DNA from 4 places in the Colwellia sp. KU-HH00111 genome. Region 4 is predicted to be linked to each of the others. Evidence: predicted binding sites of a transcription regulator. Region 4 holds the regulator's gene; each other region holds the start of a gene.

Region 1 (5,671 bases), on a different contig from region 4:
AAAGCGGTATCAAAAATAGCCATTTGCGGTAAGTCTTTAAATGCTTGTTGGCACGCATTAATACCAATTAAATTAGCAGGATTATGCAGCGGGGCAAGTTTTGCAAGTTGCTTGATGGTGGCTTTAACATCATCATTAATTAAAACAGGTTGAGCATAGCTCTCTCCGCCGTGCACAACGCGATGGCCGACAGCAATAATATTTTCAACCAGATTTAATGAGCGAAGTTTGCTCACAAGTGTTGTTAATGCTTGTTGGTGATCATATGGCTGTGCTAAAGGGCTTGTTTCACTCTGCTCGTTTTCACTTGGCGTTAGCTTGTGCTTAATTTTAATACTTGCCTGCGGAGTTGTTAAACACTCAGCAAGCCCTGACAGTAGGCTATGGCCTGTTTCTGGTTGAATTAATGAAAATTTTACCGATGAGCTACCACAATTAATAACGAGTATGGCAGTATCCACGGATTGTTCAGAAGACAAAAGAGGTTTGTTCATAATTAGAAAATGATTGATAAGTTAAATGCTGGAGCGATTATAACCTTTGATTAGAATAAAAGGTTGATACATGCCAATAAAATCAATAAAGCAATGGAGTAATAATTGATTACAAACTTATTTTTCACTAACTTTTGCAAACTAAAGTTTAATGCTATAGTTAACTTATGAACTTATCTGTAGTAGACCTTATCAAACTGGGTCAGCGATATTGTAAACTTTGGCCAGAAAAGGCCGAGTTAGCCAAATACTTCGCTGATTATTCCGCTGTGCAAAGTGCTCGTTTTGTTTGCCGGTATTTCCCTGCATTGGCATTATTTACTTTTATCATGCAGCTTTACTTTGCGTCAGGGTACTTTACCGGATCTGGCAGTGTGAACAATGCTATCAATGCCTTGCCTCAAGCGTTAGTTTATGGGTTGTTTATATTATCTATTCCGGTGCAAGCTTTAGTGGTATTAGGTGTTAAAGCCGACAAGTTTTTGCCACCTTCACTTGCTTCATGGTATCGCTCAGGAATAGAGAAAGTGAAAGAGCAGGGTAATCACAGTAAGTTTAATGAATTAAGTTTGTCTAAACCTAAATACATCGATTTAGCCCAGTTGCTTCAGTTGACCTTTGCATCTAGAAACTAGCTTCAGTTTTATTTTTTCTGATATAAGCGCAAAATAAAGTCGGCCTGACAAGTAAAATTGTTTAGGCTTTTTATTTGCGCTATTAACTCAGTTGATGCTTTAAAAGCAAATGGGGTCATGGCGAGTAAATTTAACACATCGTCACTGTTATCAAAATGCATCGGATAGGTGAGTTTCTGCTCTTCAACTAATGTTAGCTGTTTAATAGGGGCTTTATTAATGTCATGTTTGTTGGCTTTACGGTAGATGAGTGATTTTAATTCAAATAAATGTTGTTCGGCTGGGGTCACCGTTAATAAGTAGCCATTAGTTGTTAACAACCTTGAGAACTCTGTTTCTAATATAGGTGCGTAAACTGAGGTAATCCAGGTAAAATAATTGTTGGCAAAGCTAAGTTTCGACAAGGTGCCTACACTAAAATGGCATTGTTGATATCGTCTAGCGGCTATTTTTATGGTTTCTTTCGCAATATCAACACCATAGACCTGATTTAATTGTGTTTTATGTTGATGAGTATAAAAACCTTCCCCACAGCCAGCGTCTAATACTGCACCGGTTGGCTCAGCATATGCTTGGTAAAGTGCCAGCATGCTATCAACTAAAGGCTGATAAAAGCCCTTATCAAGAAAAGCGCGCCTAGCAATAACCATGTCTTTGTTATCTCCGGGCGCTTTAGAATGCTTAAATTGCACCGGTAGTAAATTAACATAACCTTGTTTTGCCTGATCGAAGCTATGATTGTTTTCACATCGATAGCTTTTATCGGTAAAATGAAGTGCTTGTTGACAAAGCGGGCAAAGATAGTGCGCTGGGGTAGTCATAATAATCCTGGGTTGTTAAGGTTCGAACGTTGACCAAATAGGCGCGTGATCAGAAGGTTTTTCTATGCCTCGCATTTCATAATCAATATCAGATTCAACACATTGCGCACTCAAAGCTTGAGTCGCTAAAATAACATCGATACGTAAACCGCGATTATCATCAAATCCACGTGAACGATAATCAAACCAAGAATAGCGCTCGCTACGTTCAGGGTGAAGTTGTCTAAATGTGTCGGTAAAGCCCCAATCCATGAGGGTGGCAAGCCACTCGCGCTCTTCTAGTTGGAAAGAGCATTTACCTGTTTTTAGCCAACGTTTGCGGTTGACTTCGCCAATACCGATATCGAGATCAAGAGGGGAGATATTGATATCGCCCATAACAATGATTTGTTCATCTTTGTTATGATGCGTAGTTAAGTAAGTCATTAAATCTTGATAAAATTTACGCTTATAAGGATACTTTGTTTCATGGTTAATATTTTCACCTTGCGGAAAGTAACCATTTAAAATGGTTACTTTTTCACCTTTGGCATTGGTCGTTTCAACCATGATCATACGACGCTGTGCTTCTTCGTCATCAGTTGGAAAGCCTTTTTGTACTTTAATCGCTGCTTTTTTGCATAGCATCGCGACACCGTAATGCGCTTTTTGCCCATGAAAATACACGTGATAGCCCATAGCTTCAACTGCTTCTAGGGGAAACACTTCATCGTGTACTTTAATTTCTTGTAAGCCAATAATATCAGGTTGGTGTTTATCAGTAATCGCTTGTAATTGGTGAAGTCTGGCACGAAGTCCATTGATATTAAAAGAGATAATTTTCATAAGTAAGCTTGTTCCTGTTCAAATAAGCCGGTGCTATTGCTATGTTTATTGGCGTATGATTGGTGTTGGTATCGGGTGGATTTGACGACCAACTTTTCTGGAAATGATGATATCACTATATGACACAGAGCAGAATATTAAGAGAGGTGTTTGTATTAAATAATTTTTTTAACAAAAAGTAATTAAGTTTTAATATCCATGGTCGATAACCTTTTTACTAGCGCTACATTTATATGTGGTAAACCGGTAAATAAGAGAAAGCTTTTGACTGTTGATGTGGTAGACCAAACACTTAATAATTCACCTAATTCGCAAGCGGTTAACTCAGCGCCTTTGTTGCACGAGTTACAATTAGGTGAGCGGTTAAATGAATGTGTCCATCAGGCTAGGCGCTCTGATTTTGCATTAATGCTAGCAATGCTTTGTGATGATGTTAGAGAGCATAGTCAATTTGTTTTACCTCATACCTCAGCCATAGATGGCACGGCTACTGATAGCCCTCCACAAACCAATCAAGTATTGCGTAAATATTTTGAATTACCCGCAGAAGCGCCGCTAGCATTAAAAAGCGTTGAACAAATTAATGCATTTAATCAAGGGCAACTGGTAGCTGATCAGCAATTAGCAACGCTGAAATTACGTAATGCTTTATATCCCAAACCATTAGCCTTTAGAGATGATGATAAGCATGTGAATAATGATGTGTTAACCAACACCACATTAGTTTGTCAAAAAAAGCATGCTCAGCAACAAACCAATTCAGTTATTAATAAGCCGCTAACTATGCAGGTTGATAGCTGGCTTAAAGCTGTTCAAACCTCTATAGTAAAATCATCTTTGGTCGATGTTGTCGCTGCATAATGTAGCTTGGAAAACTGTGTTATCACGCTATTGCCCACAACATTGTTTAAACTTTTTACCTTTTTTAGCAGACCAAGCAGTAGGGTAATAGTTACAAGGGCATAGGTCTTTGCGTTTTACTGTTGAAAGTTCACAATGTTGACTAATTTCACCATCAATATAACGCCACTGTTGTACTTGATTATGATCATCAACCCTTGCTGGCTCTAGGATAAAACGTGAGTTTTCTCTTAGCTCGCACAAGGTATTATCAGAAATATAATATGCTGAAAATTCGACAAATTGCTCAGCTGATATGTCATTATCACTTGTGTTGCCATGAGTTTCATGAATTTCAAGCGCAAGCCAAATGCAGGCTTTGCCCCATTGCTCTATTTCTGATACCGATTGTGCTGCTTGGCTACTATTAGCGTAAGTATCATAAATATATTGGCTATTACCAATGGCGTAAGCACTAAAACGTGAGCGCATTAGTTGCTCAGCAGTATTTGGTTGAGCGCTTTGGGCAATAAACGGTTGGCAGCAAGCCAAAAAGCGTTTGCCACTGCCACAAAAACATTGTTGATTTACAAGCATAAGTTAAATTTACTTTCTGTATTTTATTTTATCGTATAGCGCTGTTTGGTTTTTTGTATGGGTAATTAGCACTTGTACCGACAATTTTATCACACTTATCGCAAGAAACAGGCATTTGGTAGTTTTCCCTTACACTTTTACTTGTTATTCACATAAGCTATTGCGTTGGTTATGTTGAACATTTTAACGTAGATCAGTATAACTAGGCTTACTTAAATAAATAAATACAATCCATTACTTAATTATTCTCCTTAGATTAGAGACTCTATATATATGAAATTAACATTAATAGCCGCGGTGTTGAGTGTTTCTTTAGTTGCATGTGTTAGCACTGATAATCCAACAAAAAATACTAACAATACCTCAGTTGAAACACTAACGCCCAGTGCAACTTTAGCCCCTTCAGATCAAACTGAATCGCTAGTGCTCAATAATAACATCATCACTTTAGAGCAAATTATGGCTGATCCAGACTGGTTTGGTCGTGCGCCAGAGTCTTGGTACTGGGGTGATGATAGCAATACTGTTTTTTATAAACAAAAGCAGTTAGGTAACCCGCTAAGAGATCTATTTGTTAAGCACTTAGCCACAGATAAAGCAGCTCAACAAGTTAATTTATCTCAACATCATATTGTTGCTGATAACAATGCGAAAAAAAATGCCAATGGCAGCCTAGAAGTTTACAGTTTTGAAGGTAATGTATTTGTCAAAAACGTCGTCAGTCAATCAGTAACACAAATCACCCATACCTCAGCACATGAGCGTAATGCTATGTTTTTAACCAATGGCAATATTGCATACCGTATCGGTGATATTTTTTACGCTCACAATTTAACCAGTGGACAAGTGGTAGAGTTAGCCAACTTACAAATGACAGACAAGCCAAAAGCGGTAAAAGCTCCTAGCAGTTATTTAGCTAAAGAGCAGCACAAGCTGATTAGTTATATTGCTTTGCAACATCGTAATAGTAAGCTTACTGAGCAGCAACAACTACAATTAGCAAAACAAAATCACACCATCACCGAAACAAAATATTATTTTGGACAAGGCAACCGTGTTAGCCATGCTAGCCTGTCACCAGCGGGCGACAAACTTTTAGTGAGTATTACTGAGGCCAAGTCGAGCCGAGATGACAGTGATATTATGCCAAATTATGTGACTAACGATGGGGTGATAGCGGCTGAAAAAGTGCGTGCTCGTGTGGCCAACAACCGTCAATATCAAGAAACACTTTTTATTATTGATTTGAATAAAGGGGAAAAGTCTGAATTAAAATTTCAATCCTTGCCAAATTATGACACCGACGTATTAGCCAAAGTGAAGCAAGAAAACTATGCGCGTGCGGGCAAAACTTACCAAAGCAAAAAACAAGCACGTAACATTCATTTGATGCAAATGTGGTTCCCGGTGAAGTGGAATGAAAATGGCAGCCAAGTTGCTCTGATGTTAGAGGCTTGGG
Region 2 (5,671 bases), on a different contig from region 4:
TTTTGTTAATTGGTCAGCAGTAATATTTCGTAAGTCCTTTGGCGAATTTATCTGTGCGAGTAATGGGTAATCAGCAAGGTTTGTAGTCATAGTTTTTCGATATTAGTTCATTATATTAACTGATTTATGGCCGCCATTAGTGGCTACGTTTAATAATGAAAGTAGCAAAATCAGCCAAGGATTGGGTATTGTAAGGCAAACGAGCTAAAGCTTGAAGCGCTTGTTGAAATAAGTTTTCAGCTTTTTGTTGTGCGCCTTGTAAACCCAAGAGCGCAGGGTAAGTACTTTTATTTGCAGCTAGGTCTGAGCCACAAGGTTTTCCGAGCTGTTCTTGCGTTGATGTGATATCAATAATATCGTCTTGAACTTGATAGGCGAGACCAATCAATTGAGCGTACTCTTTTAGTGCTTGCTTATCTTGTTCAGTGATTGCTGGGGCGCACTCTGCCGCCATTAATACCGAAGCTTCAAGCAGTGCCCCGGTTTTTAACGAATGCAATTGCTCAAGTTGAGTTAAGTTGATTGATTTATCGGTCGCAGCTAAATCAAGCGCTTGCCCACCACACATACCTTGGTAGCCAGCGGCGGTAACAAGTTGCTTGATTAATGCTAGTTGTTTAGGCTGAGTTGCGGCAGAAAAACTATGATTAGCTAAAATATCAAAAGCTAGCGTTTGCAAACTATCACCGGCTAAAATGGCGGTTGCTTCATCAAAGGCTTTATGACAGGTAGGTTTACCACGGCGTAAGTCGTCGTCATCCATTGCGGGCAAATCATCGTGCAGTAACGAATAGGCATGAATACATTCCAATGCACCTGCAATACCGTCAAGGTCAGCTAAGCTAACGCCTAGGGTTTCTCCTGTAATATATACTAAATATGGACGAATGCGTTTACCGCCAATAAGCAAGCCATAAGCCATTGCCTGGTGGAGTCTATCATCGTTAACGGTTAGTTTATTAAGCTGCTGTTCTAAATACTGATTAATTCGCAGTTGCAAGAACTCATGATTAACTAAATCACTCACAAAGGCTCACCTAAAGATGAATCGTTAGTTGATACGTCGAAATCATGCAGTTGTTGCTCACCTTGCTGTTCAAGTAATATTTTTACTTTTTGCTCTGCGGTGTTCAACTTATTTTGGCTGAGTTTACTTAGCGATAAACCACGCTCAAAAAGTGCCATTGACTCTTCTAAGTTTAAATCACCTTGTTCGAGACTTTGAACTATGGTGTCTAATTCATTAAGCGACTCTTCAAAACTTAGGTTTTCTATTTTTTTCTTTGCCATGTTTTTAACCCTAGTTAAACTCTAAGCGCAAACTTACCTTAGCTAGGCGCAATGGTCAATGTGGCGATTATTTATTTCAACAAAATTTATTCTATATCAGCTAGGGTCTGTTGACCTTTCATGTTTAAATTTTGTTCGAATTAAATGCTTTTTGGTCGCGGCGCTAGGAATGTAGAATAGTTATTCTATTTAAATTCCTCGCAACAAAGAGCAAGAAGCATTTAAACGAATCCGTAGGACAGCGTTTATTAGCCATTTCTACTGTGTTATCGCTTATTAGAGTAGAACAACTACACAACATAAGCTCTGCCTTGTATAAAAGGCTAATAAACTGCTGCAAAAATAATCAGCAAAGATCAACAGACCCTATTAAGTTATTGAGTATAAGGACGATAATAAAGACAGAAGTAATGGCGAATAATTATTTCATCATGTACTATTATTTTAATAGGTCGTGTAGATTTTGTAGTTTTAGGAGAGTTCTGTGGATTTAGCAACGTTAATTGGCATAGTAGGTGCGATAGGTTTGCTGGCAATGGCCATGGTGTTATCTGGCGATATCATGATGTTTGCCGATACACAATCAGTGCTGATCGTATTTTGTGGTTCAATTTTTGTTGTCTTATCTAATTATAATTTGGGGCAATTTTTCGGCATAGGCAAAATCATTGGTAAAGCTTTTATGTTCAAGCTTGAAAAACCTGAAGAGCTGATTGAAAAGGCGGTTGATATGGCAGATGCAGCTCGAAAAGGGGGGTTTTTAGCCCTAGAAGAAGCCGAAATCACCAATGCTTTTATGCAAAAGGGTGTTGACATGCTTGTTGATGGGCATGACGCAGACGTGGTGAGAGCGACGTTACAAAAAGATATTGATTTAACCACTGAACGTCATGAAACAGGCTCAAATATGTTAATGGCACTGGCCGATGTTGCGCCAGCTATGGGGATGATAGGCACGCTGATAGGCTTGGTTGCTATGTTATCTAACATGGATGACCCCAAGTCTATCGGCCCAGCGATGGCGGTAGCGTTATTAACAACCCTGTATGGTGCTTTCTTAGCCAATGTTATTGCTATTCCGCTAGCATCTAAATTACAACTGCGTATGGCAGAAGAAAAAATGAACCAAGAGTTGGTACTTGATGCGGTGTTAGGTATTCAAGATGGGCAAAATCCGCGGGTAATTGAAGGATTGTTGAAAAACTACCTTGCTGAAGGCAAGCGCCAAATCGGCACAACGGATGAAGGTTAGTAAGGGGTAACCATGGCTGACGAATGTAAATGCCCACCACCAGGATTGCCTGCATGGATGGGAACCTTCGCTGATTTAATGTCGTTATTGATGTGTTTCTTTGTTTTGTTATTGTCGTTTTCTGAAATGGATGTGATGAAATTTAAACAAATTGCAGGGTCAATGAAATTTGCTTTTGGTGTCCAAAACAAAATTGAAGTCAAGGATATTCCTAAAGGCACCAGCATTATCGCTCAAGAGTTTCGCCCTGGAAAACCTGAGCCAACACCTATTGAAGTGATTCAGCAACAAACCCAAGAGATGACTCAACAAATGTTAGAGTTTCAAGCCGGTGATGAAACCTCTGCTGGAGGACGGCAAGAGCAACGTGGTGAAGAGCGAGGTGGTCAATCACAAAATACCGAAGATGCGTTAACAGCCCAAGAAATTCAACAAGCTCAAGAGCAGCTGGAAAAAGCGGCACAAGAGCATGTGAATGATCTCGTTAAAAAAATCGCTGAACAGATGGAAAAAGAAATTCAAGATGGTGCTGTAGAGCTAGAGTCATTAGGCCAACAGGTGATTATCCGTATTAGAGAAAACGGTTCATTCCCATCGGGGTCTGCTTTTTTACAACCTAAGTTTAGGCCTATTATCAGAAGAATTGGTGAGTTGTTAAATACCATGCCCGGTGAAATTATGGTGTCGGGTAATACCGATAATCGTGGTGTAGACTCTGAACTATTTGATTCAAATTGGGATTTATCAAGCAAACGGGCGGTTGCTATCGCTCATGAGTTGATTAAAGTGCCAAATTTTGAACAAAGCCGTTTAGTGGTTGCAGGTCATGCCGATACCCGACCGCTTGTCCCCAATACTAACGCCTTAAATCGTCGCCGCAACCGCCGTGTTGAAATTGCTATTAACCAAGGCAAGGCAAAAGAAAGTGCCCCTATTCAAGTGATCGATTAATCACGGTCATCAAATATTAATCGGATCAAAAAGCTGTCAGTTAAAAGCATAAAACTGGCGGCTTTTGTGTATAATGTGCGCCATTATTCTATTGTTACTATTTATTAGGCCACTATCGATGAAATTTATCGTAAAGCTGCAAGCTGAAATCACCATTAAATCACGTCCGGTTCGTAAACGATTTACTAAAATATTAGAGTCGAATATTAAAAATGTGTTACGTCGTGTTGATGAACAAATTACCACACGAATGAATTGGGATAATGTTGAGGTAAATACGAAAAACAACAGTCCTGAAAACCGAGAACGTTTAGTGCAAGCACTTAAATGTATTCCCGGCGTACCGATGTTTTTAGAAGTGCAGCAAAGTGAGTTTGTTGACGTTCATGATATTTATGAAAAAACATTAGCGGTACATGCTAAAACTATCGAAAATAAAAGTTTTTGTGTGCGTGCTAAACGTACTGGCACGCACGACTTTAACTCATTAAAAGTTGAGCAATATGTTGGTGGTGGTTTAAATCAAGCGGTAGATAGTGCCAAAGTTAAACTCAGCAATCCTGACGTTACCATTCGAGTAGAAATTAAAAATAAAGATCTGTTTATTGTAACCCAACGTCATCAAGGGTTAGGCGGCTTTCCTATTGCCACCCAAGAAGATGTGTTATCACTGATGTCAGGCGGATTTGATTCTGGCGTTGCTAGCTATCAAATGATCAAAAAAGGAGCGCGCACGCATTATTGTTTCTTTAATTTAGGTGGCTCGGCGCATGAAGTGGGCGTTAAACAGGTTAGCTATTATTTATGGAATAAATTTGGCGCTTCTCATAAAGTGAAATTCTTTGCTGTAGACTTTGAACCAGTGGTGGCTGAAATTTTAGAGCAAGTAGAAAATAGCCAAATGGGCGTAGTTTTAAAGCGCATGATGATGCGTGCGGCTGCTAAAATTGCCAAAAAAGGAAAGGTACAAGCGCTCGTTACTGGAGAAAGCCTTGGTCAGGTTTCTAGTCAAACGTTAACTAACCTAAATGTGATCAACCGTGTTACTGATACCTTAATTTTACGTCCGTTAGCTGCGTATGATAAACAAGATATTATTGATATTGCCCGTCGCATAGGCACAGAAGATTTTGCTAAAACTATTCCTGAATATTGCGGTGTGATTTCTAAAAAGCCAACGGTTAAAGCGGTTTTATCAAAAGTGGAAGAAGAAGAAAGCCATTTTAATTTTGATATTCTAGATAAGGTTGTTAGTGAAACTCGGGTGTTTGATATTCGAGATATTGGCAAAGAAACCGAAGAAGAAATTCATGCGGTTGATCTGGTGGAAAACATTCCGGCGAATGCGGTTGTTGTCGATATACGTAGTCCAGAAGAAGAAGAAGAGCAACCATTATCCCTTGATGATGTTGAAATCAAGCATATTCCTTTTTATAAATTAGCGACCCAATTTGGTGACTTAGATATGAGTAAAGAGTATTTGCTTTACTGCGATCATGGCGTCATGAGTAAGCTACAAGCACTTTACTTAATCGATAATGGTTATAAGAACGTCAAAGTTTACCGTCCTTAATTGAGTTAAATACCTACTAAGGTACTTATTGGTATTAAAGCCTAGCAGACATATTTTTATGCTAGGTTTTTTACTTTCTTCCACAGTTTATCATTTTCAGGCGTGGCAATATTATGTTGTATGCCAAGTTTAGCGATATAGCCATTAATATAATCAATTTCTGTTTGTCGTTTAGCGTGCACATCACAGCGCATGGAAGAGCTATTTGACGCCGTTGCTTGCGCTACGTTTACAACTGTTTGTGTTAATTCACAAGGTATTAAATTGACTCCCTCTGCTGCTGCAACCGCTACAACTTCTTTGAGTAATGCCTGTATTAGCTGAGTATATTGTTTATGGGTTATTTGACCGTTTTCAATATCATTAAGTGCCGTTAATGGGTTGATAACACAATTGATGGCAAGTTTTAGCCATTGCTTTTGTTTGATATCTTGATGATAGTTTGCCGGTGGCAGCGATGCACTAAGTAAAGCGATAATGCTTTGTTGTTGACCCACATCCTTCACGCCTGACAGCAAACCAATATCAGTAGAGCCAGTGCCAGTATGTGTGATGGTTAACGGTGAGGTACGAAGACAACCATGAGTTGTGAGTAAGGCGTAGAT
Region 3 (5,671 bases), on a different contig from region 4:
TGATTCCAAATTTGTGCTGCATTGTTAAATACACCACCAGTAGATGATTTTACAATTTCTTCTAATGACTTGGTTGCAAAGTCAGTGTTTTCAATTAAACCGTTTAACTTTACTACGTAGGTGTTATGGTGCTTTCCATAGTGAAACGATAAAGTTTCTGCAGAAATGTGCGGTTCTAAAGCATCTTGTTCATAAGGTAATGCAGGTAATTCAATAGCCATTTTGCTCTCCAATTTTTTTATCTTAAAAGTTATAAGGTATTTAAGAAGAAAGGGTGTCTTTTTTACTAAAACTTGAGTAAAATACTCAAGTATTAAGTTTATACTATATTGTCTTATTACGATATAGGTTTTCTTCAGCTATTTTCAAGCATTAAAAATTTTATTTTAGGTATTTATTATCTTGAATTGAAAAATTGAGTTTTATCACCATATGTTTACATTGAAACATCAACAGAAATAATTTATTAGAGGTTAATATGGATACGATTGAACGTATTAAAGAACAAATTAGTGAAAATGCCGTTTTATTATATATGAAAGGCTCACCTAAGTTACCAAGTTGCGGCTTTTCTTCTCAAGCATCTCAAGCATTGATTTCTTGTGATGAGCAATTTGCCTATGTTGATATTTTGCAAAACCCTGATATTAGAGCGGAATTACCAAAGTATGCAGACTGGCCTACCTTCCCTCAGCTTTGGGTTAATGGTGAGTTAGTTGGCGGTTGTGATATTATTTTAGAAATGTTTCAACAAGGCGAGCTACAAACGTTAGTTAAAGAAGCAGCGGCTAAAAACGTTTCGGAATAGAATCTTAAGTAATTCTATTGTTTTTCTTGAAAAATTGATATTTGTCACAATACTAGTGATAGTTTATCATTCTCATATCGAGAAATTAATAAAATAAATGGAGAGTAAAATGAGCGTATTAGTTGGTCGTCCCGCACCAGATTTTACAGCTGCTGCAGTATTAGGTAGTGGCGAAATTGTTGATGGTTTTACATTAAGTGAAGCAATTAAGGGTAAAAAAGCGGTAGTTTTTTTCTACCCGTTAGACTTTACTTTTGTATGTCCGTCTGAGCTTTTAGCTTTTGATCACCGTATGGAAGAATTCAAGAGTCGTGGTGTAGAAGTTATTGGTGTTTCTATTGATTCACAGTTTTCACATAACGCTTGGCGTAATACCCCAGTAAATGATGGTGGTATTGGCCCAGTTCAGTACACTTTAGTTGCTGATGTTAAACATGAAATTTGTCAAGCTTATGATGTTGAACATCCAGAAGCTGGCGTTGCATTTCGTGGTTCTTTCTTAATTGATGAAGAAGGTAATGTTCGTCACCAAGTTGTGAATGATTTACCATTAGGCCGCAACGTAGATGAAATGATTCGTATGGTTGATGCACTACAATTTCACCAAGACCACGGCGAAGTTTGTCCAGCAGGTTGGAATAAAGGCGATAAAGGCATGACAGCGTCACCAGACGGTGTTGCAGCTTACCTTACAGATAATGCCGACCAACTTTAATAGTGACGGGTTATTAATGGCAAGCTAAATTCAATGCTTGTTATTCAATTGATATAAAGGTTAGTGTTTTTGACACTAACCTTTTTTTTGTATTAATTATCGCTATTCACTAGTGGCCACCCGCCTAAATCATGCCATTTATTGACAATATAGCAGAACAATTCTGCTGTTTTTTCAGTATCATACAATGCTGAGTGAGCTTCACTATTGCTAAAATCTATATTGGCGGCCTCGCAGGCTTTGGCCAACACGGTTTGTCCTAGAGCAAGTCCGGCCAAGGTGGTGGTGTCAAAACTCACAAAGCCATGAAATGGACTACGCTTTATTTTGCTGCGGGTGGTTGCAGCATTTAAAAAACCTAAATCAAATGCGGCATTGTGGGCTACAATAATGGCGCGTTGACAACCGGCTAACTTCATTTTTTTTCTGACCAATTTAAATATTGCTTTTAAAGCAACGTCTTCATCAACAGCCCCACGTAGAGGGTTACTCGGATCAATACCAGTAAACTCTAATGCTTTAGGCTCTAAATTTGCGCCTTCAAATGGGTTTACATTAAATTGTATCGTTTCATCTAAGTAAAACTTTCCAGTGGTTTCATCTAGAGCTAAAACAGAGGCGGCAATCTCTAATAGCGCATCTGTTTGGGCATTAAAACCACCTGTTTCAACATCAATGACCACAGGAAAGTAACCACGAAAACGTTCAGCAAAAAGCGGCTTTGCCGTGCTGGCTTGAGTGATGATATCGGTATTTTTTTGATTTAAGGTCTCTAAGCTTGATGACATATTTTTTAGGGATAAGATCATTGAAGAAAATTTACCGTGATTATCTCAGAAAAAGCCAAAGTAAGATAATTTAATTTGTTAACGCAAATTCAATAATTAAATGCTAAAGTTACTATTGAAAGGGTCGATACAGAATTAAGCCAATTATAAACTTCGTGTAACTATTATGAAAAGACACTCTTGTGCAATCGGTAATCCAATTATCGTTTATTTACCTAGCTACCTTTTCCTAGCTAAGGTGTTTTTCATTATGGCATTTTTTGTTAGTTTACTTCCCAATAATGCCCTAGCCGGTATTCGTCAATATAGCGCTGATCTCAACAGCTCTAAATGGCAACTTGCTAACGATTCAAGGCTACAATGCACGTTAGCTCACCAAATTCCTCATTATGGGCAAGCTCGATTTTCCGCAAAAGCAAGTCGTCAGCTTAATATGGAATTTGAATTAGATATGATGCTACTACCTGATAGCTACTCTCTAGCACAGGTTCGCAGCGAATCTCCTAAATGGCGGCCCGGATACGGTGGCAAAGTTTTAGCTAACATGAAACTCCATAAGCAGTTTACCCCTAGTTTACCTAAAAAAGTCGCTTGGACCATGTTAAGTGAGCTTGAGCAAGGGATGAGCCCAACTTTTTATTATAATGATTGGCATAGTGAGCAAGATAAAATATCGGTTGGTTTATCTACAGCTCGCTTTAAAGGTGCTTACCGAAATTTTGTTACCTGCGTGAGTAATTTACTGAATTATAGTTTCGAGGACATTGCTTACACGGTATTAAATTATCAGTCTAATAGTGATAAGTTTACTAAAGCATCACAAAGACGCATTGATATGATCCGAGAATATTTAAGTTTGGACCCTGATCTTGAACTCGTTTTGGTTGATGCCTACTCAGATAGTTATGGTGGCCGATGGTCAAATTTGAAGTTGTCAGAAAAAAGAGCGATGAAAATTCGTGATTACTTTGTCAAAAATGGTATTGATGCCAGCCGTATCGAAGCGACAGGTTATGGTGAAAAACGCCATATAGCCTCTAATGAAACTACATTAGGTCGTGGCAAAAACCGACGTGTTGTTATTCAAATGCAAAAATTGTAGCTAAAGCATTACATTTGGTTGTTATTCTATAAAAATAACCGCCTAGTGAGTTTGATAAAAAGTTGAACAGGCTAGTAGATTCGAAGTAATCTACTAGCCTGTTTTTTTGTCTATATTTTAGGATTCTCTAAATGAAAAATTTTAATCGGTTAATAGTGTTATTTACTTTAACCTTGTCGCAGTGGGCTTTAGCTAATACCTCGGTCACTCATCAGGTACGAAATGATGCTTATACCTATGCAAACTATGATCAAGTGATCACCACACATCTATACTTGGATCTGGCGGTAGATTTTGAGCAAAAATCACTATTAGGTTTTGCCGAGTTGTCATTAAAATGGCTTAGCGATGACAGTCAACAAGTTATCCTAGATACTCGTGATTTAGTTATTGATAAAGTACTGGCGCAAAATGAGCAAGGTCAATGGCAAAAAGTGAGCTTTGATTTAGCCAAGCGTGATGATGTACTAGGCGCTAAATTGACCATTAACGCTGTCAATCAAACAAAGAAACTACGTATCTATTATAATTCTACTGAAAAAGCCTCAGGGTTACAGTGGTTATCACCCGAGCAAACTGCTGGTAAAGAAAAGCCGTTTTTATTTAGTCAAAACCAAGCGATTCATGCGCGTTCATGGATTCCTATTCAAGATACCCCGAGTGTTCGCGTAACCTACACCGCACGCATCCGCACAGACAAAGATTTACTTGCAGTAATGAGCGCAAATAACGAACCAGACACAACACGCGATGGTGATTATTCTTTCTCAATGCCACAAGCTATCCCGGCTTATTTAATTGCGATTGGCGTGGGTGATCTTCACTTTAAAGCAATGAGTCATCAAACAGGAATTTATGCTGAAGCAAACATATTAGATGCAGCGGTTGCTGAGTTTGATGATACTCAAGCCATGATAGATAAAGCCGAACAGATGTATGGTAAATACCGTTGGGGTCGTTATGATCTACTAATTTTACCACCAAGCTTTCCTTTTGGTGGCATGGAAAATCCGCGCTTATCATTTATTACTCCTACCGTAATTGCAGGAGATAAAAGTTTAGTTAATTTAATAGCCCATGAGCTAGCACATTCTTGGTCTGGTAATTTGGTGACTAATGAAAGCTGGCGAGATCTCTGGTTAAATGAAGGTTTTACCAGTTATGTTGAAAACCGTATTATGGAAGCAGTATTTGGTAAAAACAGAGCAATTATGGAGCAAGCTCTTGATGCACAAGGGCTAAACCATGAAATCGCCGAACTAGCGCCTGGAGACACACAGCTTTATATTGATTTAAAAGGTCGTGATCCAGATGATGCTTTTTCAAGCGTACCTTATACTAAAGGTCAATTATTCCTTATCTATTTAGAGAAAAAATTTGGTCGTGAACGCTTCGATGCTTTTGTATTGGACTACTTTGATAGTCATGCCTTTGAAAGTTTAGGCACTGCTAATTTTGTTAAATACCTTAAAGCTAACCTCACACACAAATATCCGAATATCGTCAGTGATAACGAAGTAAACGAATGGATTTATCAACAAGGTTTACCGGCGTTTGTACCTAAACCTACATCGAGCGCATTTAGTATCGTTGATAAACAAATATCTCAATGGTTAGCAGACGACATCACGTTAGTTCAATTACCTTCGGCGAAATGGACCTTGCATGAATGGTTGCATTTTATAAATAACTTACCTTTAGATATCAAGGTTGAGCGTATGACAGCACTTGATAAACAATTCAATCTAACCAATAGTAACAATGCAGAGATAGCTCACGCGTGGTATTTATTAGCAGTACGTGCGGGTTACGATGTTGTCTATCCTGCAATGTCTAAGTATTTAATAGCCATTGGCCGCCGTAAGTTAATTGTACCTTTGTATAAAGAATTGGCACAAACCGAGCAAGGCAAAGCATGGGCATTAAAAGTCTATCAACAAGCTCGACCGGGATATCATGGTCTTGCCCAAGGCACTATTGATGGTATTTTAAAAAAATAGTCTCAAACTCCCTTGTTATTTTATCTCATAATTAAAAGGCTCGGTTGAGCCTTTTTGCTATTCGCTGCCTAGAACTCTTGATATACTCCGTTCAATTATATTTTTCGTATTTTTTTTAGAGGTTTTGTGAATGTCGGAAGTTGAAAAACGCCCATCAAACTTTATTCGTCAAATTATTGATGCTGATCTTGCCAGTGGTAAGCACAATTCAGTGCAAACACGCTTTCCGCCAGAGCCAAATGGTTTTTTGCATATAGG
Region 4 (5,671 bases):
AGCTTTTTTGGCGGCAACAGGTTTAGCTTGAGGTGCGGCTTTGGCGACTGGTGCTGGAGCAGGAGCCGCAGGTGTTTTAGCTTCAGGTTTGACAACGGGAGTTGGCTCAGGCTCACTTTGCTCACTGACTGACTCTGCTGCCACTTCATTTGGTTTAGGGGCATTACCCTTACCATGTAGCTCATCAAGTAAGCTTTCAAACTCATCATCGTCTATTTCATCAGAGGCACTAGTATTTGAGCTTGAAACGTCGTTGCTTACCTCTGGGGAAAACGCCCCTTGACCATGGAGCTCATCAAGTAAAGATTCAAACTCATCATCAGAAATATCATCTCCCGAATTACTCATCGGAGCTGTTTCAGCAGCAACCACTGGCGCTGATGGGCTACCACCACCATGAAGTTCATCAAGTAGTCGTTCGAACTCATCTTCGCTCATATCATCAGATGAGTCATCGCTAGACTGCGCTTCTGGCTCTGGCGAAGTATTCTCCACCGGTGCAGCAGCAACACTTACAGGCTCTGGTTCAGGTTCTACAGGTGCTGTTTCTTGACCTTCAGGCTGGCTTAAACGATGTAACTCTGCCAATAAAGCCGCATCAGCTTCAATCAATGGCTCTTTATTTTGTACTAAAACAAACATCTCATTTACAGTGTCGAGAGCTGATAAAATGGTGTCCATTAAATCGGCATTAACCGTTCTTTGCCCTGTACGAAGTAGATCGAATATATTTTCAGCACCATGACAAACATCAACTAGCTCATTTAAAGCAAGAAAACCTGCACCACCTTTTACTGTATGAAATCCCCGAAATATGGCATTAAGTAACTCAGCATTATCAATGTCATTTTCAAGTTCAACCAATTGCTCAGAGAGCTGCTCGAGTATTTCACCTGCTTCGACTAAAAAGTCCTGTAGAATTTCTTCATCCGCTTCAAACGACATTCGATAACTCCTGCTAAAACCCTAAACTTGATAAAAGATCATCAACATCGTCTTGATCTTCGACAACATCATCTCGATTTTCTGTATTAACGATTGGCCCTTCGACAAGATTATCACCAACGGATGGCAAACCGCCTTGTTGCATATTTTCTGCTGAAATCCCAAAGGCTGTTAACATGTTAATTAAACTCTCTTCAACCTCATGGACTAGATCAATAACTTTACGAATCACTTGTCCGGTCAAGTCTTGAAAGTCCTGTGCCATTAACACATCTGTCATCAGGCTATGGATATGTGAGGTTTCTTTGCCTGTTGTAATCAATAACTTATCAATGTCTACACATAAACGTTTAAACTCAACTAAGTCGATTTCATTATTCATCAATTTAGTCCATGAAGGATTAACTGCTTGAACTTGCTCAGCAATATTGTCAACAACGGGAAAAATAGATTCTACAGCATCCATCGTTTTATTAGCCGCTTCTTCCGTACGGGTAATAACATAGTTCAAACGTTCTTTAGCATCGGGTATATCGGCTGTTGCTAAATCATTTAATCGTGAATCAACTTGAAAATTTGTTAAAGAGTCATGGAGTTGACGCGTCAATTTACCAATTTCTGCAAATAGCTCAGAATTAATTGGGTTCTGAATGGTAGCAATTAACTCATCAGCCTTCTCTTGTTGACCTGTTTCAATATATTCAACCAAAGATTTTGCCTGCTCTAATGAGACTCGGCCTAACATTGACATACTCATTTAAAGTCCTTAATTTAAAAGTCCTTAATACGTAAACCATCACATGGCTAAATTTTATTAGTAAGCTCAAAAAGCCTGCTAGTAAAATATGCTAACAATACAAATCAGCCTAAACGTTCAAAAATTTTATCTAATTTAGTTTTCAACGTTGCTGCGGTAAATGGTTTAACAATGTAACCATTTACACCGGCTTGAGCAGCCATAACAATTTGCTCTTTTTTAGCTTCAGCTGTGATTAATAGTACGGGTATGTGAGCTAAACTTGCATCTGCACGTATTGCTTTTAATAAATCAATACCCTGCATGCCAGGCATATTCCAATCGGTGACAACAAAGTCAAAACTACCACCTTGAAGCATAGGTAAGGCAGTGTTGCCGTCATCCGCTTCTTGAATGTTGGTGAAGCCTAAATCGCGTAACAAATTTTTCACTATACGTCTCATGGTTGAAAAGTCATCAACTACAAGCACTTTCATATTTTTATCCAAGGCACCCTCCGGCGAAACATTCAAAATTATTATTGGTTAACATAATTATTATTTTACTCAATTTTGCCAAGATTGCATACGAGCTTTTAATCGATGCATTGCTTGACTATGAATTTGGCTAACACGTGATTCGCTTACATCCAGTACTTGACCGATTTCACGTAAATTCAATTCTTCATCATAATACAGTGACAGTACTAAAGCTTCTCGCTCGGGTAAAGTGCTAATACACTCTGTTAACCCTTTTTTAAAAGCTACATGCTCTATGCTTTGATATGGATCATCACACTGATAGGTATCGTCAAGCTTAAGTGCATCTTCACTTACACCTAGGTCATCCAGTCCAAGTATTTTACCTGTACTGACCTCACTTAATATATGATGGTACTCATTTACTGAAATATCAAGTTTTTCAGCAACTTCTACATCAGTAACATCACGCCCTAATTCAGCTTCTAGCTGTTTAATCGCGTCACTAACCATTCGGCTATTTTTATGAACAGACCGTGGAGTCCAGTCTCCACGGCGTATTTCATCTAGCATTGAACCTCGAATTCGAATGCCTGCGAAGGTTTCAAAACTGGCCCCTTTGCTACTATCAAAGTTATTAGCAGCTTCAAATAAACCTATCATACCTGATTGTATTAAATCATCGACAATAACACTCGCAGGTAATCGAGCTAACAAATGATAAGCTATACGTTTGACCAATACAGTGTGCTGTTCAAGCAGTACTGTTTTATCAACTGGATTATTATAGGCCTTAGCTTTTACCACTATTTATTTTCCACCTAGATTATTATAGAAGATTTTTACACTGTTTTTTATCTATATTAAAGAATTAATCTGCACTAAACTTTAATAATCGAGTAACTGTTCAATAAAAAACTCTAAATGCCCTGATGCTTGATGAGGAATTGGCCAACCAGATATTTCACTTGCTAAACCTTTAAAGGCTAATGATGCGGGAGAATTAGGAAATGCTTCAACAATTGCTTGCTGCTTACGTACAGATTTTCTAATATTTTCATCAAAAGGCACCACAGCAACAAGTTCAAGGGCGACATCTAAAAATCTATCAGTCACTTTAATCAGTTTGGAAAATAATTGTTGGCCTTCTTTTGGATTGCGCACCATATTAGCAACCACTTTAAACTTTAATACCCCATGATCTCGACTTAACAACTTCATTAATGCATAACAATCAGTAATCGAGGTTGGCTCATCACAAACAACGAGCATGACATCTTGTGCGGCACGAGTAAAACTTAGCACCATATCAGAAATACCTGCTGCGGTATCAACAATTAGTACATCAAATTGGGTTTGCATTTCGCTAAAAGCGCGAATTAAGCCAGCGTGTTCTGGTGGTGTTAAGTCAACCATAGACTGAGAACCGGAAGTGGCTGGTATAATTTTGATATTGGCTGGACCATCAATGATAATATCGTCTAGCTCACATTCGCCAGATAACACATGCGAAAGATTACGTTTAACCCTTAATCCTAACATGACATCAACATTAGCTAAGCCTAGATCGGCATCTAGGACTAAAACTCGCTTACCTTGTTGCCCGAGTGCAATAGCCGTGTTTAATGAGACGTTAGTTTTACCTACTCCCCCTTTTCCACCTGAAACTGCTATTACTTTAACTTTTTTTATGTCCTGCATTTTTCTTAAGCCGCTCGCTTGATCTGCCATTTATATACTACTTCTTATATTATCCCGTTACTTTAATTAAGGATACTTTAATTAAAAAAACTGCTAATAATAATATCTCTACATCGTGGCGGCCGGTGCTACTGGCATTGGTCGCGCTGATTGCTGGCTATAGATTACATTATTATTTGCTGACTTTATTGCCATTTTATCAGCAAGCGTTACCAATTTCTCTGCATTTGCAACTTTAATATCTTCTGGCACTCTTTGTCCATCAGTAAGATAACCTATTGGCAGGCCATTTTGAATTGATGTTGTAATTATTTCACCAATACTGACGCTTTCATCTAGTTTAGTATAAATACTGCCAGATAAAGGGACTTTTTTAAAGCGAATGACATTTTCTTGCATTACTTGTTGTTGGCTGTTGGCTGCAAGCACTAAATAATTTCTGATACGCACGCGGGTATTAGACATTAAACTAGCTAAATTTTCTGCTAAACGTACATCTCTTTGCCCCATACCTGCAGTATCAATTAACACTAATTTTTTTTGCGAAAACTGTTGAAGCAATAAATCTAAGGACTGACTGTCTTTTGCTAGTTTAACTTGACACCCTATTATTTTTCCATAGGTAGCTAACTGTTCAAACCCCGCAATTCGATAAGTATCGGTAGAAATAAGCGCAACTTGTTCATGACCATGGATTTGTGCAAAGCGTGCGGCAAGCTTTGCAATGGTAGTGGTTTTACCTACACCCGTTGGTCCGACTAAAGCAACAACGCCTCCCCGGTGAATAATATCATTTTGTGTTGTATTGATTTGTTCACTAATTAGTTTTTTTGCCTGTTGCCAAGCCTCAGATTCATTATATTGTGCTGGCACATAGCCAGCAATTTGATCGGCTATCTGTTCATTCAAGCCCAACGCTAACAAACGTGTAACTAATACCGCTCGTTGTGGCTCTTTTTGTGCCATATCCTGCCACATCAGCCCAGACACTTGGTGCTCAAGCAACTGTCTGATAGAAGCCATCTCTTGCTGCATTTTGTCAAAATCGTGTTGGCTAACCCCGCTAGTGTGACCTCTGTGTTGCGAAGTCGCTTGCTGAGCTTGTAGTTTTTCCCTCATTTGCTCTGCTTCAAGGCTACTCATATGCTCGGGAAGATCATCAACCTGTTCACCAGATCTTTCAGTAGTATCAAAAGGGGCAGGAATAGTTCCATCCGGTTTTGATTTTTTTAAGCGCTGAGTAAAGCTGCGTAATTGTGCTTCTATTGTGTCATCGTGCTCTGCAACCGATGAAACAACTTCTTGGGTGACTATAGACTTGCTAGCAGCAGGTACTTCCTCTGACTGCTGAACTTGACGATTAAGTAATGCTGATAAACTATCAGCAGGAGCAGCACTTTTTTCAGGATTAGAGGCTGATGACTCACTGTTGGTTGCAGTCGATGAGCTAGCAATACTAACAACATCACTTGTGATTTCTCGTTCGCCTAACGGATCGGTTTGGGGCTTTGTGCTTGGCTGAGGTACCGGTTGATTATAATCAACAGCCGCCATCAATTCGACACCTTCAGGAATTTTTTTATTAGACATAATAACTGCATCTACGCCTAATTCTTCTTTAATTTGTGCTAATGCGCTACGCATATCTTTGCCAACAAAACGTCTAATTTTCACAGCTAACCCCTTATTTAGTGACGAATTTTTTAGTAGAAAGTTGCAAAGAATAAATTTCGCTCCTCAATACCTCATTTGTTCGTTACTTGTCTTAATCGCTACTTCTCTTGCTTGAGTCTCAAACTTTTAACTTACT

Evidence for each region. Region 4 encodes FliA, which starts transcription of late flagellar genes. Its sites were predicted from a motif close to CTAAAGNTNNNNNNNNNNNNGCCGATA; they were not measured.
Region 1: a site for FliA is predicted at 2,957-2,983, ahead of ABXG98_RS11840 (VC2046/SO_2500 family protein). Genes of this name have one in related genera too.
Region 2: a site for FliA is predicted at 1,659-1,685, ahead of pomA (flagellar motor protein PomA). Genes of this name have one in related genera too.
Region 3: a site for FliA is predicted at 2,415-2,441, ahead of ABXG98_RS12460 (flagellar protein MotY). Genes of this name have one in related genera too.

What each region holds. Positions count from the first base shown of each region.
Region 1 is NZ_BAABWO010000006.1:4,463-10,133, reverse strand. Features, by position in the region: gene ABXG98_RS11860 (acetate/propionate family kinase) at 1-494, opposite strand, end outside; gene yfbV (terminus macrodomain insulation protein YfbV) at 662-1,129, shown strand; gene rlmA (23S rRNA (guanine(745)-N(1))-methyltransferase) at 1,138-1,950, opposite strand; gene xthA (exodeoxyribonuclease III) at 1,966-2,775, opposite strand; gene ABXG98_RS11840 (VC2046/SO_2500 family protein) at 3,040-3,636, shown strand; gene ABXG98_RS11835 (YchJ family protein) at 3,664-4,212, opposite strand; gene ABXG98_RS11830 (S9 family peptidase) at 4,486-5,671, shown strand, end outside.
Region 2 is NZ_BAABWO010000004.1:201,058-206,728, forward strand. Features, by position in the region: gene dxs (1-deoxy-D-xylulose-5-phosphate synthase) at 1-90, opposite strand, end outside; gene ispA ((2E,6E)-farnesyl diphosphate synthase) at 137-1,027, opposite strand; gene ABXG98_RS09610 (exodeoxyribonuclease VII small subunit) at 1,024-1,290, opposite strand; gene pomA (flagellar motor protein PomA) at 1,775-2,542, shown strand; gene ABXG98_RS09620 (flagellar motor protein MotB) at 2,555-3,493, shown strand; gene thiI (tRNA uracil 4-sulfurtransferase ThiI) at 3,612-5,066, shown strand; gene ABXG98_RS09630 (2-dehydropantoate 2-reductase) at 5,123-5,671, opposite strand, start outside.
Region 3 is NZ_BAABWO010000006.1:144,447-150,117, reverse strand. Features, by position in the region: gene sodB (superoxide dismutase [Fe]) at 1-221, opposite strand, end outside; gene grxD (Grx4 family monothiol glutaredoxin) at 479-808, shown strand; gene ABXG98_RS12470 (peroxiredoxin) at 918-1,523, shown strand; gene rnt (ribonuclease T) at 1,616-2,311, opposite strand; gene ABXG98_RS12460 (flagellar protein MotY) at 2,562-3,413, shown strand; gene ABXG98_RS12455 (M1 family metallopeptidase) at 3,545-5,413, shown strand; gene glnS (glutamine--tRNA ligase) at 5,544-5,671, shown strand, end outside.
Region 4 is NZ_BAABWO010000001.1:626,643-632,313, reverse strand. Features, by position in the region: gene ABXG98_RS02770 (chemotaxis protein CheA) at 1-945, opposite strand, end outside; gene ABXG98_RS02765 (protein phosphatase CheZ) at 959-1,702, opposite strand; gene cheY (chemotaxis response regulator CheY) at 1,807-2,190, opposite strand; gene ABXG98_RS02755 (RNA polymerase sigma factor FliA) at 2,248-2,967, opposite strand; gene ABXG98_RS02750 (MinD/ParA family protein) at 3,049-3,891, opposite strand; gene flhF (flagellar biosynthesis GTPase FlhF) at 3,970-5,535, opposite strand; gene flhA (flagellar biosynthesis protein FlhA) at 5,667-5,671, opposite strand, start outside.